2 regions of the Modestobacter sp. URMC 112 genome follow, and region 1 is predicted to be linked to the other one. Evidence: predicted binding sites of a transcription regulator. Region 1 holds the regulator's gene; the other holds the start of a gene.
What was found. The regulator LexA, encoded in region 1, represses DNA repair genes until DNA is damaged. The targets are predictions, from matches to a motif close to TCGAACANNTGTTCGA.

Region 1 (7,038 bases):
GTGAGCTCGTGCTCGAAGACCTCGGCGTCGCCCTCGCTCGCGAAGTAGTCGTGCTCGCGGCCGGCCGCGCCGTAGGTGAGGACCACCCGGTCGATCAGCTGGCGCAGGCTCGTCTCGCGCTGCGGGGTGCCGACGGCCCCCCGGAAGTACTTGGTGGTGACGATGTTGGTGGCGTTGACGCTCCACTCGGCCGGGAACTCGACGCCCCGCTGCTCGAAGTTGACCGACCCGTCGCGCCAGTTGGTCATCACGACGTCGCGGCGCTCCCAGGTCACCTCGTCGTAGGGGTGCACCCCGGGCGTCGTGTACACGCGCTTGACCTTGAGCGCCTTCGCGCGGTTGGGCGCCTTGCCCCCACTGCGGCGGGCGCGGGTGGCGGCGAGGCGATCGGTGGTCTCGGTCATGACGTGGAGCTCTCCCTGGTCGTGTTCGCTCGGCTGGTGCGGACGGCGGCTGGGGAAGAGCCGCGCGAGGTGCTGCGCTGGTGCCTTGGTACCGGTCGGTGCTGACAGTTCCGTCGGGTCACCCCGCACCCGCGGTGGACGGGTTCCGCCCGGCGCCCCGCCGGCGCACCGGCGGGTCCGGCGGCAGGCCGGGGAGGGGTGGCGTGCCGCCCGGCAGGTGCCGGGCGCGGAGCTCCGCGATCTCCTTCTCGAAGTCCTCGACCGAGTCGAAGGCGCGGTACACGCTGGCGAAGCGGAGGTAGGCCACCTCGTCCAGCTCACGCAGCGGGCGGAGGATCGCCAGGCCCACCTCGTGGCTCGGGACCTCGGCCGAGCCGGTGGCCCGGACGGCGTCCTCGACGCGCTGGGCGAGCAGGGCCAGCTGGTCCTCCCCGACCGGCCGGCCCTGGCAGGCCCGGCGGACACCCGCGACGACCTTGGCGCGGTCGAACGGCTCGCTCACCCCGCTGCGCTTGACGACCGCGAGGACTGCCTCCTCGACGGTGGTGAACCGCCGACCGCAGCCGGGGCAGGCGCGCCGGCGCCGCGTGGTCGAGCCCTCGTCGGTCTCCCGGGAGTCGACGACCCGGCTGTCCGGGTTGTGACAGAAGGGGCAACGCATGCGCCGTGCACCTCCTCTCCGACGTGTCGCGACCGGTGGGACGACGGCTTCCTGCACCGCCGCCCCCGCCGGGTCCCCGCAGCCGCCCTGTGGACCCACCCGGGGACATCCGGTGGACGTCCAGGGGAGAACGTGGGGATCGGCTGTGGATGCCCTACATCCGTGTAACTACTAGATGTTGTGGTTGGACCGTACGTCCACCCCTATAGGTGTGCAAGCGCTGCAGGGCGTGTCGTCTTCCCGGCCGACCCGGCCGACCGATCCACCCCTCCCGTCACAGGCCTGGGACGAGCCGGGACAGCGGCGCCACGGCGCTCCGTGGCAGGTGGGGGCGGCCATGGAGCCCCACCGACCCGCCGGCGGCCGGGCCGACCGGGGGGACGAGTCGACGGGACCCGGGTCGACACGGGACGGCGCTGCAGTACGACTCGTCGGCGGAGGTCGGTCGACCCGCCGACGAGGCCCGCCGGCGGACCCGGCAGTACCGGACGACCCGGCGCTGCGGGGAGGGGCAGGCGAACCCGCGGCCCGGCGGAGCCGCAGGACTCAGGGCAGCTGCAGCAGCTGGCCCGGCACGATCCCCACGCCGTCCAGGTCGTTCACCTCGACGATGGCGTCCACGACGGCCCGGCGGTCCTCCTCCGGCGCCACGTCCCCGGCGATCGACCACAGGGTGTCCCCGGACCGCACCACGACGCTGCTGTCCCCCACGGGCTGGAGCCCTCCCGGACTCCCGCCGACCACGGCGGTGGCCGCGAGCGCGACGGCGATCCCGGCGGCCACGGACAGCGCGGCCACCACCCGGCGGCCTCGTCGGGTCAGTCGCAGCGGGGCCAGGCCGCGGGCCGGCCCGGGGGCGCCGACCCGGCGCGCGGGCGCGACCCCGACCCGACCGGCCCGGGCAGCGGTCACTCCGCCCGGCAGCGGCGCCGGCCCCGCGGGGCGGAGCCCGGCAGCCCGCCCGGGCGCCGAACCCGGCGCACGGACCCCCGCCGCCCGCCTGGCCTCCGCTGACGGGACCGCCCGGCTGCGCGCCGCCGAGATCGGCACCACGGCCGCCCGCGGCGCCGCCCCGGCAACCCGTCGGCGCCCCCCGGACCCGCGCCGGACGACCGGTCGGTCACTGAGCTGCACACTCGCCATCGGACCCGCTCCTCGCATCCCGGCACCGCTGACGTGGTCGAACGCGTGTTCGACCGGGGTGCCGACCGATGTCTACCGCAGGACGCCGACGGATCCACCGCGACACGGGTCTGCTTCGAACAAGTGTTTGAAACGGGCCGTCGGAGGCGCTACTGTCCGTGTCGATCAAGGGTGCGCGGACGACGTGCCCGGACAACCGGGCGAGGGGGACACATGGCGGTCGACAACGGGACACCCGGCGGCTCGGCGGGCACGTCCCGGCGCAAGCGGGCGGGCCAGCAGACCGCGGGGGACGACGGGGGCACCGTGCGCGAGTTCCCGGACCGGGGTGAGTCCGGCGACGGGCTGACGCAGCGCCAGCGCCGGGTGCTCGAGGTCATCCGCGACTCCATCGAGCGGCGCGGCTACCCGCCCTCGGTACGGGAGATCGGCGAGGCCGTCGGGCTGTCGTCCGCCTCCTCGGTCGCCCACCAGCTCTCGGTCCTGCAGCGCAAGGGCTGGCTGCGCCGCGACCCCAACCGACCGCGGGCGCTCGACGTCCGGCTCCCGGGCGAGGTCCCGGGCGACGCACCGGCCGTCGGCACCGCTGCGGCAGCGGCCGGCACGGACGAGGCCCCGGCGCCGGTCCCGACCTACGTGCCGATGGTGGGCCGGATCGCCGCCGGTGGGCCGGTGCTCGCCGAGCAGGCGGTCGAGGACGTCTTCCCGCTCCCCCGCGAGCTGGTCGGCGACGGCACGCTCTTCATGCTGAAGGTGACCGGTGACTCCATGGTGGAGGCCGCCATCTGCGACGGCGACTGGGTGGTGGTGCGCCAGCAGCCGACCGCGGAGAACGGCGAGATCGTCGCGGCCATGATCGACGGCGAGGCGACCGTGAAGACCTACAAGCGCCGCGACGGCCACGTCTGGCTGCTGCCGCACAACCCCGCGTACGAGCCCATCCCGGGCGACGACGCCACCGTGCTCGGTCGGGTCGTCACCGTGCTGCGCCGCCTCTGACCCGCGTCCGGTCCGGCCTGCCCACCCCTCGGTGCGGGCCGGACCGGACGGCGGGTGCCGACCGGCACCGCAGTTGAGGACGGGGCACGGACGAGGCGGTGGGGCGGCACAGGTCCCGGCGGGTGGGTCAGCCGAACCGGCGCAGCCGGCCCCAGATCCACACCACGACGGTCGCGACCAGTGCGGCGATGACGCCGGCCACCACGGCCGACACCTCGGTGGGCGCCGGGGTAACCGCCACCGCCCCGGCCGCCGGGTCGCTCGCGCCGGCCGGGGCGACCGGGACCGCCGCCGCGTCGAAGGGCACCGCGGTCACCGCCGACGGCAGTCCCTCGCCGGCGACCAGCAGGCCGCGGCTGTCGGCGTCGAAGCTGATCGCCTCCCCTTGGGGAGCCTCGGGCAGCGCGACCCGGACCGGAGCCCCTTGGAGGGCCCCGACGACGTCGGAGTCGGCCAGCGGCCAGACGTAGGCGTCGGTGTAGGTGCGCAGCGCCAGCCGCTGCCCGTCCGCCGAGACCGCTCCCCCGGTGACCATCAGCTGGCCGGCCCGGCCGACCGGTCCGCCCGGTGTGCCGGTGAGGGTGAAGCCGAGGTCGGCGACCTTGGCCATCGGCAGCGTCGCCCCGTCGGCGAGCGGTGTCTCCGGCCGGTAGACACCGCTGGCGCCCAGCACCTCCTTGGTCACCAGGTACGGCGTCCCGTCCGGCGCCAGCAGCAGCGCCTCGGCGTCGTGCGGCCCGTCGGGGTAGGTCAGCCGGGTGATGGTGCTGGCGCCGTCGGGCCGGAGCCCGATCAGGGCCACCGTCTGCCGACTGGCCTGGTTGTCCCCGATGTCGGCCAGCCAGAGGGTGCCGTCCGCGGCCAGGGCGAGGTCCTCGGGGTCGTACGGGTCGATCGGCGCCGAGCGCACCTCACCGACCGCGCAGGAGGCGTCGAGGGCGAACACCTCGGCCTGCGCGCCGCCGTCGTTCATCGCCAGCAGCGTCGCCCCGGCGGTGGTCAGCCCGGAGATCTCCGGCAGCCGGGGGTCGCCGATCTCGCACCGGGTCACCGGAGCCCCGAAGGCCCCCGTGGCGCCGGCGGTCGTCTCCGCGCCGGCGGGGAGGGCCGGGAGCACCGCCCAGGTGAGCGCGAGCGGGACGGCGGCCAGCACCGGACCGGTGCGCCGTCGGCGACCGGCCTGGTCACGCCGGTGAACGGCCTGCTCGGGCACCGGCCCAGCGTGACAGCACCTGCTGGTCGAGCAGGTGCACCACGCCCAACAGCAGGATGCCGACGGCGGCGCCGACGACCGCGTCGGTGACCCAGTGGAAGTCCAGGGCCACCATGGCCACTCCTGTGGCCACCGGCCCCAGCAGGCTCACCGCCCAGGCGGCCCGCTGCAGCCGCTCGGACAACCCGTACTCCACCACCTGCCAGCGCGCGACACCCCACATCAGCACGGCGTTGGCCACGTGCCCGGAGGGGTAGCTGGCGCCGTCGCGGTGGAAGAAGGAGCCGGGGTAGGCCGGCGCGGTGCGTCCGGTGCCGTACTTGAAGGCGTAGACGACGGTCGTCAGGAGCACCAGCGCGGCCACCACCCGGACCAGCGGGACCAGGGTGCGCCGCCGCCAGGCCAGCCAGCCGACCAGGGCGGCCAGCACGATGAGGATGAAGCCGCGTCCGCCCGCCTGGGTGAAGGCCCAGACCGGCCAGTAGGCGTCGGAGTCGCGCAGGTCCCAGGCGCTCACCACCTCGGAGACCTGCAGGTCCATCCGCTCGAGCCAGCCGCGGCTGAGCAGGTCGATCGTCACGCCGGTGGCCAGCACGGCGGCCGCGACCACCAGCCACCACGGTGGGCGGCCGGTGCCGATGACCGGGTCCGCGCGCCGGGCCGACGGGCGGCCGACGGGCTCCGCCGTCCACTGCACCGCGCCGCTGGTCACCGGCCCACGGTACCGGGACCGTGACCTGCCCGTGATCCTCCACGGCGCGCGTCGGCCGCCCGGTCCCCGGCCCCGGGGGACACCGCGGCCCGGGTCGCCGGCGGCGACCCGGGCCAGGTGCGGGTCAGGAGACCGGTGCGGCGAACTCCGTCAGTGCGGCCGCGAGGGCGGCGTCCACCCGGGCGGTCAACCGGGTCCCGGAGGCCGCGTGCTCCTCGGTGAGGACCTCGCCGTCCCGGTGGACCCGGGCGACCAGGTCACCCCGGTCGTAGGGCACCAGCACGTCGACGTCGACCGACGGGTGCGGCAGCCGGGCGGCGATGACGTCGCGCAGCGCCTCGATCCCGGCCCCCGTCCGGGCGGACACCCACGCCGCACCGGGCAGGGCCTGGCGCAGCGCGAGGACGTCGTCCTCGCTCATCGCGTCGACCTTGTTGACCACGATCAGCTCGGGCACCGCGGCGGCGTCGATCTCCCGGAGCACCACCCGGACGGCGTCGATCTGGCCCAGCGGGTCGGAGTCCGAGCCGTCGACGACGTGGACCAGCAGGTCCGCTGCCGCGACCTCCTCCAGCGTGGACCGGAAGGCGTCGACCAGCTGGTGCGGCAGGTGGCGCACGAAGCCGACCGTGTCGGTCATGGTGAACTCGCGGCCCTCGGGGGTCTGCGCCCGGCGGACCGTCGGGTCCAGGGTGGCGAACAGCGCGTCCTGCACGAGCACCCCGGCGTCGGTGAGCCGGTTGAGCAGGCTGGACTTGCCGGCGTTCGTGTACCCGGCGATGGCGACGCTCGGGACGGCGTTGCGGTCACGCGAGCTGCGCTGCGTGGCCCGGGCCGTCGCCATCCCGGCGATCTCCCGGCGCAGCTTGCTGACCCGCGACCGGATGCGCCGACGGTCGGTCTCGATCTTCGTCTCACCGGGACCGCGGGTACCGATCCCGCCACCGCCGGCGACCCGGCCACCGGCCTGCCGGCTCATCGACTCACCCCAGCCGCGCAGCCGCGGCAGCATGTACTGCATCTGGGCCAGCTCGACCTGCGCCTTGCCCTCCCGGCTGGTGGCGTGCTGGGCGAAGATGTCCAGGATCAGCGCGGTCCGGTCGACCACCTTGACCTTGAGGATCTTCTCCAGCTGGTTGAGCTGGCCGGGGGTCAGCTCACCGTCGCAGACCACCGTGTCGGCACCGGACGCGGCCACGATGTCGCGGATCTCGTTGGCCTTGCCCGAGCCGACGTAGGTCGCGGCGTCGGGCTTGTCGCGCCGCTGCACCAGGGCCTCGAGCACCTGCGAGCCGGCGGTCTCGGCCAGCGCGGCGAGCTCGGCCAGGGACCGCTGCGCGTCGCTCGCCGTCCCTTCGGTCCACACGCCGACCAGCACCACGCGCTCCAGGCGCAGCTGCCGGTACTCGACCTCGGTGACGTCGGTGAGCTCGGTGCCCAGCCCCGCGATCCGGCGCAGGGCGCCGCGCTCCTCCAGGGCGTAGGAACCGGTCGTGTCGTCGGGGAGGGGCTCCTCGGCGGAGGGCACCGAGCGCGCGGCCTTGTCGGCGCGCGCCTCGGCTGCGTCCAGGATGGCTCGGTTCTGGGCTGTCGTCATCGTCTCCAGCGTCGCACGCCCCTGCGACAGGGGCACCTGAGTTGTCGTCATCGCCGGGTACAACACCTCAGACCTCCGGGTGCATCCCGATGTACACCGACCACTTCGCGCCGTCCGGGTCCGGCGGCCGGCGGGCGTACTCGTCGAGCAGCCCGTGCACCCGCTCCCGGAACTCCGCCAGCGCCTCGGGCCCGAGCCGCAGACCGAGCCGCGAGCTCTCCAGCCGGGCCTCCCCGACGGCCGCGACCTCCTCCAGGAAGGCCGCGAGCACCACGTCCCCGGCAGCGCCGGCGGCACCGGCGTCGTCCA
Region 2 (7,038 bases), 1.7 Mb from region 1:
TGAGGAGCGGGTCAGGGCTGCGCGGTCCGCAGCGACAGCGGGTGCCAGATCCGCCAGCGGTTCGGCTGGGCCGCGGAGCAGGTCAGCTGCGCGGCGTGCTCGGACAGCCGGCTCTCCACCGTCACCAGCACGTCCCCGCCGTCCGGGCCGGCCAGCGTCACCGCCCACCGCTCGACGCCGGGCGCCGGTGCCGGCAGCGTCCGCACCCCGCGCACCCGCAGGGCGTCCACGGCGAGCAGGCCGAGTTCTGCGCGGGCGTGCTGCTGCGCGGCCTGCGCCGGTGCGGCCAGCCCGGCCCGGCCGCGCAGCCAGGGCAGCACGACCTGCCCCTGCTCGGTGGCGTAGACCAGTTCCTCGCCGTCGTCGGGGACCTGTCCGTAGACGTGGCCGTGCGGCAGCACCACCACGTTCGCGGCGAACCGGTCGCCCCCGAGGTGGCTGGTCTCCCACACGTCCCCGGGGTCGGTCGGCAGGGACCGGGCCAGCGGCCGGCCGCGCACCGCGCAGCACGCGTCGTGCGCGCCGTGCGTGCAGACCAGGTACGTCGGCCGCTGCGACGGGGTGCCCACGGTGCCGTCCCAGGGGGCGTCCAGCAGCTCGTCGTCGCGCGTCCGCGTCGACCACCACAGCGTCTCGACGCCGGGCGTGGTGTCGACGACCGCCCAGCGGCGGCCGGAGTCCGACAGCCGGTCACCGGGACGGCGCACCAGCTGCACCCGGACGCCGGCGTCCCGGGCCCGCGCGGCCAGCCGCCGGGCGACCTGCTGGTCGAACCGCGACTCCAGCAGGGCGTCCCGCCCCCAGGGGCCGGGCTGCTCCACCAGCAGCCAGCGCCGGGCCGGCGGAGCGGTCGCGGTGGGGGAGTCCCCGCGCAGCAGCGCCTGCACCGAGCACCGGGAGGGCTCCAGCCGGCCGACCGGCCGGGACGGCGCCGCGGGGGGAGGCGGGTCGCCGGTCACCCGGGCGGACGGCGGTGGACCCGGGTCGGCCGGCTCTGCCACGGGGTCACCCACGACCTCCATCGTGCCCCGCCGCACGGGGGACGGGTCCGGCGGTCGCGTCCGGCACCACGGCCACCGACTCGACCACCAGCCGGCGGCCGAGGGCGAGCTGCCCGTCGGCGTCCAGGCCCGGCAGCTCGCCGACCGCCAGTTCACCGGCCGCGAGCAGCGCGGCGAGCGCCGCGGAGTCCGCGGCGGGCAGCTCCAGCGACCGCCGGCCGGCCACCAGGGTGACCCGGTCGCCGACGGGTCCGCGGAGCTGGACGCGCAGCAGCGGGCGCAGCCGCAGGACGGTGTCCGCCGTCAGCGCGGACGCCGCGGCCGACTGGGCCAGCGGCGCCACCGGTGCCGGGCGCACCTGCCCCCACGTCCGGGAGCGCAGCCGGTCGGCGACGTCGGCCGGGTCGACCCGGTCCAGCCAGCGGTGCAGGCCGGTCAGCACCGCGGCGACGTCGTCGGCGGTGGCCGCCGGGTCGGCCAGGTCCACGCCCAGCGGCAGGGAGCCGCGCAGCTCCTCGTCCTCGGTGGCCAGCGTGCGCACCAGGTCCAGGGCGGACTCGACCGCGCCCCAGCGGGTGACCGGGTGGACGCCGACGGTCAGGTGCGCACTGGTCTCGCCCAGCGCGACGGCCGAGTGCAGGTAGCCGCGTGGCAGGTAGAGCGCGTCGCCGGGGCGCAGCACGGTGTCGATCACGGGTGGACGCTGCGCGGCCGCGGCGACCTCGGCGGTCCGGTCGGTCCACGGCTGGCTGCGCAGCGGGTCGGCGAGCACCGGCTCGTGGATGGTCCAGTGCTTCTCGCCGGCCACCTGGAGCACGAACACGTCGTGCACGTCGTAGTGGGGGGAGAACCCGCGCGAGGACGGCGGGGTGACGTAGGCGTTGACCTGAGTGGGGTGGCCGAGGTCGAGGGCGAGCTGGCCGGCGAACTCGATCAGCGGCGGCCACAGCCGGTGCAGTCCCTGCAGCACGACGGTGCTGCCCTCGGCGAACAGCCGCAGCACCGCGTCGGAGGAGACCTGGTCGGCCACCTCGGCGCCGGCGCCCTGCGGGCCGGTGTAGCGCTTGGGGTCGACGACGGCGCCGTCCTTGGCGATCCGCAGGAACGGGGTGCGCAGCCCCCGGATGCTGAGCAGCTCGTCGACCGCCTCGAGGCTGAGCAGGTCGGTGAAGGTGCCCCCCAGGTCCGCGGCGCTGGAGAGCAGGGGCCTGCGGGACCAGTGCTCCGCGGCGAAGACCTGCGGGTCGACGCGGATGCAGCGACGCAGGGCCGGACGGGCGCCGTCCCCGGGAGGGGACGGCGCCCGGTCCTGCGTGGTCGTGCCGGCGGTCAGGCCGAACCGTCCGCGCCGCCGTCGGCGCCGCCATCGGCACCGCCGTCCGCGCCACCGTCCGCGCCACCGTCCGCACCGCCGTCCGCACCGCCGTCCGCACCGCCGTCGGCACCGCCATCGGCACCGCCATCGGCACCGCCATCGGCGCCACCGTCGGCCCCGCCGTCGGAACCGCTGCCCGCGCCGCCGTCGGCCGGGCCGTGGGCGCCGCCGTCGGCACCGCCGTCCGCGCCGCCGTCGTGCTGGCCGGGCGTGCCCTCGCCGGCACCCGAGTCCGCCGGGCCCTCCGTGCTGGTCATGTCGTCGTCGAGCGCCATGGCTCCTCCGATGGTCGTGGTCGGGACCACCGGACGGCGGCCACCTGAGGGTGTTCTACCGCGAAGATCAGCCTGCCACACCTGCGGGCCGCGCGGCGCGGACGGCCGGGCGGAGGGCCGCCCGATAGGGTCACTGCATCGAACACGCGTTCGACGGGGACGGGGAGGGGCAGGGGTGTCCGAGCGGGCTGCCGGCTGCACGTTGCTGCACGTCGACATGGACGCCTTCTTCGCCAGCGTGGAGGTGCGCCGGCGCCCCGAGCTGGCCGGCACGCCGGTGATCGTCGGTGGGGCGGGCAACCGCGGCGTGGTCACCTCGGCCACCTACGAGGCGCGCCGCTTCGGGGTGCACAGCGCGATGCCGACCGCCCGGGCGCTGCGGCTGTGCCCGACCGCCACCGTGCTGCCCGGCGACATGGCCCTCTACGCCGAGGTGTCCCGGTCGGTGATGGCGCTGTTCCGGTCGATCACCCCCCTGGTCGAGCCGCTGAGCCTGGACGAGGCGTTCCTCGACGTCGCCGGCGCCGGCCGCCGGCTGGGCGACGCGGTGGCGATCGCGGAGTACGTCCGTGGCCGGGTCTTCGACGAGCAGGGCATCACCTGCTCGGTGGGGGTGGCCGGCACCAAGTTCGTCGCCAAGCTCGCCTCCACCCGCTCCAAGCCCGACGGGCTGCTGGTCGTCCGGCCCGCCGAGGTCATGGACTTCCTGCACCCGCTGCCGGTGAGCGCGCTGTGGGGGGTGGGCGCCAAGACCGAGGAGGTGCTGCTGCGGCTGGGGCTGCGCACCGTCGGCGACCTCGCCCACGTGCCGGCCCGCACCCTGCAGCGGGCGGTCGGGCAGGCCGCGGGCAGGCACCTGCACGAGCTGGCGTGGGGCCGCGACCCGCGCCGGGTGGTGCCCGACGAGCCGGACCGGTCGACCGGTGCCGAGGAGACCTTCGGCACCGACGTCGACGACCCCGCGGTCATCCACCGGGAGCTGCTGCACCTGGCCGAGCGGACGGCGGGGCGGCTGCGCTCCACCGGTCACCTCGCCCGCACGGTGAGCATCAAGGTGCGCTTCGCGGACTTCACCACCATCACCCGCTCGCGCACGCTGAAGGTGCCCACCGACGTCGGCAAGGACCTCTACGACACCGCGCGCGGGCTGTTCGACGCCCTGGGCCTGGACCGGGCGCGCATCCGGCTGGTGGGCGTCCGCGCGGAGGGGCTGGTGGAGGCCGACGGCACCGCCCAGCAGCTCGAGCTCGGCGCCCGCGAGCACGGCCGCCGGGACGCCGAGCTGGCCGCGGACCGGGCGGCCCGGCGGTTCGGGGCCGGCGCGGTCCGGCCGGCCACCCTGCTCGGCCGCCGGGCACCCGGATCGGGGCCGGGATCGGGGTCGCGATCAGGGTCGGGAGCGGGGTCGGGAGGCGGGCCGGACCGGGCCGGAGGACCCCGCTGACCCCCTCCGGAGGACCCCGGATCGTCCTCCCGGGTGTGTCGGCGCCCGCTCGCCTTTCGCACCCTGCAATCGGCTCGTATCCTCGGTGTCACCACGGGCGGACAGCCGCCGGTGGCCCCTGCACTGTGCACCTGGAGGTCGACGTGCCGCTCTCAGAGCACGAGCAGCGTCTGCTGGAGCAGATCGAGCGGGCCCTCGTCGACGACGACCCGAAGTTCGCCTCGACCGTACGCACCGGCGATCGCCGGCAGAAGGCCCGCCGCCAGCTGCAGCTGGGCATCGTCCTGGTCGTCCTCGGCCTGGCCGGGCTGATCGGCGGCGTGGCGGTCCCCAACACCGTCCTCGGCGTCATCGGCTTCCTGCTGATGTTCGGCGGCGTGGCGCTCGGGGTCCTGAACTACAAGAGCGCCACCGGCGCCGTGGACGTCGTCCCCGGGGGCGGCGCCCCGAACCGCACCGCCGGCCGCGGTGGGCGGTCCGGCGGCGGCAAGGTCCGGCGCCAGCCGCTCAAGGACCGCCTCGAGGAGCGCTTCCGGCGCCGCTACGACCAGTAGCCCTCCAGCACCTCCGCCTGCAGCCGTCGTCCCGCCGGGACGGCGGCTGCCGTCGTCCCGGCGGTCAGCCGCCGGCGCTGGGGACGACGTCGAACAGGGCGCTGACCGACTCCCCGTCGTGGATCCGCTGCACCGCCTGCGCGAGCGCCGGCGCGACCGACAGCACGGTCAGCTTCTCCGACGCCGAGGGCACCGGCACGGTGTTGGTGCAGACGATCTCCAGCACGTCGGGCTGGGCGCCGATCCGCTCCAGCGCCCCGGCGGTGAACAGGCCGTGCGTGCAGGCGACCCGGATCGACCGGGCCCCGGCGTCGCGCAGCCGGTCGATCAGCTCCAGCACTGTGCTGCCCTTGGCGATCTCGTCGTCCAGCACGATGACGTCCCGGTCGGCGACCTCCCCGATGACGGCGCTGATGCTGACCCGGTCGTCGGCGTAGCGCTGCTTGGCCCCCGCGGCCACCGGCACCCCCAGCCGGCGGGCGAACGCCGCGGCCTCCTTGGCGTTGCCCAGGTCGGGGGAGACCACCGTGGTGGCGCTCAGGTCAAGCGTGCGGAAGTGGTCGGCCAGCTCGCGCAGCGCGTGCAGGTGGTCCACCGGGACGCTGAAGAACCCGTGCACCTGCGGCGAGTGCAGGGTCATGGCCAGCACCCGGCCGGCCCCGGCCGCCACCATCAGGTCGGCGATCAGCCGGCCGCCGATGGAGATGCGGGGCACGTCCTTCTTGTCCGACCGGGCGTAGGCGTAGTGCGGCACCACGACGGTGATCCGCGCGGCCGAGGCGCCCCGGGCGGCGTCGATCATCAGCAGCAGCTCGACCAGGTGCTCCTGCACCGGTGTCACCAGCGGCTGCACCAGGAAGACGTCGCGCTCGCGGCAGTTGGCCTGCAGCTGCACCTCGAGGCAGTCGTTCGCGAACCGGGTCACCCGGACCGGGTGCAGCGGGACGCCGAGCTGGGCGCACATCTCCGCGGCCAGCTCGGGATGGGCGCTGCCGGCGAAGACGGCGATCTCTCGCAAGGGGCACTCCGCAGGTCTGGGCGGCGGCGCAGGTCGGGGCCACCGTAGCGGCACGCGACCGGGTGCTCAGGCCGAGCGGGCCCGGCGGGGCACCCGGGCGACCAGCCACTGGGCCGCCGCGCCGACCGTGGACGCCGGCCACAGCGCCGCCGCCACCCGCTGCGGCCGGGACACCGTGCGCAGCAGGGCCCGCTGGACCGTCCGCAGCGCCGCGCCCAGCGGGACCTCTCCGGCGGCTCCCGGCGGGCCGTACACCGCGCGCTCCTCGGCCAGCGCCAGCTCCCGCACGGCGGGGACGGCGGCCGGGTCGGTGCCCGACGTCAGCTCGGCCAGCTGCCGGGCCAGCGCCCTGGGCGTGCCGGTCCGGGAGACCGTGATGCCCAGGTCGGTGGTGGTGGCCAGCAGTTCGTCCCACAGCGCCCCCGGGCGGCCGTCGGCCAGCCGGGCGGCGCGCTGCCGGCGGCGGACCGCCCAGGGCAGCGCGGCCAGCAGCAGGACCCCCAGCGTCACCCCGGCGCCGGTCGCCCAGGCCGTGACGTCGGTCGACTGGGCCGCGGGGAGCCCCACCGGGCTGAACTGGTCGTCCCGGTCCAGCTGGGCCTCCGGCCCGGTGGGCAGCGGCGCCGGGGCGCCGGGCACCACCGGCGTGCTGGCCGGGTCCGGCGCGGCGTCCGCACGGGGCGCCCACTCCAGCGGCACCGCACGGCCGGCCCCGATCGGGGTCGGGTCGAAGGGCACCCAGCCGAAGCCGGCGAACCACGCCTCGACCCAGGCGTGCGCGTCGTCCGAGGTGACCACCCGGGGGCCGGCGGTCGTGCGCTCGCCGGGGGTGTAGCCGAGCACCACCCGGGCCGGGACGCCGGCCGCCCGGACCAGCACGCCCATCGCGCCGGCGTACTGCTCGCAGTAGCCCCGCTTGAGCCGCAGGAAGTCGGCCAGGTCGTCGCCGGTGGTGCCGGGCTGCGTGGACAGGCTGTAGACGAAGCCGTTGCCGCGGTCGGTGAGGTGGTCGCTGATCGCCCGTACCCGCTGGTAGGGGGACTGCCCGGGGTCGGTCAGCTGGTCGACGAGGGCGAGGACGCTCGGGTCGAGCGCGGGCAGCTCGGTGTACCGGCGCAGGAAGCGGTCACCGGGGTCCAGGTCGGTCGCCGCGGCGAGCTGCTCGGCCCCGGGCCCCGGCTCCTCGGCGACCACCCGCCAGGACAGGTCCGCGGTCGTCACCTCGCGGCCGAAGACGGTGTCGGTCACCGGGTCGAACCGCCAGGACTCGTCGTCGCCGCCGCGCACGTCGATCGCCTGCGGCGCGGAGAAGGTGGGCAGGAACTGGTCGTCGTGCCCGATGGCGGTGATGGTGGCGGTCACCTGCCGGCC

Region 2: a site for LexA is predicted at 2,790-2,805, ahead of dinB (DNA polymerase IV). Genes of this name have one in related genera too.

What each region holds. Positions count from the first base shown of each region.
Region 1 covers NZ_CP199957.1:1,414,852-1,421,889, reverse strand. The annotation lists gene ACWIX6_RS06785 (vitamin B12-dependent ribonucleotide reductase) at 1-404, opposite strand, end outside; gene nrdR (transcriptional regulator NrdR) at 523-1,065, opposite strand; gene ACWIX6_RS06775 (LysM peptidoglycan-binding domain-containing protein) at 1,612-1,977, opposite strand; gene lexA (transcriptional repressor LexA) at 2,422-3,207, shown strand; gene ACWIX6_RS06765 (hypothetical protein) at 3,335-4,420, opposite strand; gene ACWIX6_RS06760 (phosphatase PAP2 family protein) at 4,392-5,132, opposite strand; gene hflX (GTPase HflX) at 5,257-6,729, opposite strand; gene ACWIX6_RS06750 (ArsR/SmtB family transcription factor) at 6,797-7,038, opposite strand, start outside.
Region 2 covers NZ_CP199957.1:3,097,271-3,104,308, reverse strand. The annotation lists gene ACWIX6_RS14565 (alkaline phosphatase family protein) at 1-3, shown strand, start outside; gene ACWIX6_RS14560 (sucrase ferredoxin) at 12-1,013, opposite strand; gene ACWIX6_RS14555 (cupin domain-containing protein) at 1,006-2,031, opposite strand; gene ACWIX6_RS14550 (hypothetical protein) at 2,331-2,651, opposite strand; gene dinB (DNA polymerase IV) at 2,827-4,095, shown strand; gene ACWIX6_RS14540 (DUF3040 domain-containing protein) at 4,239-4,649, shown strand; gene ACWIX6_RS14535 (ribose-phosphate diphosphokinase) at 4,714-5,667, opposite strand; gene ACWIX6_RS14530 (transglutaminase family protein) at 5,734-7,038, opposite strand, start outside.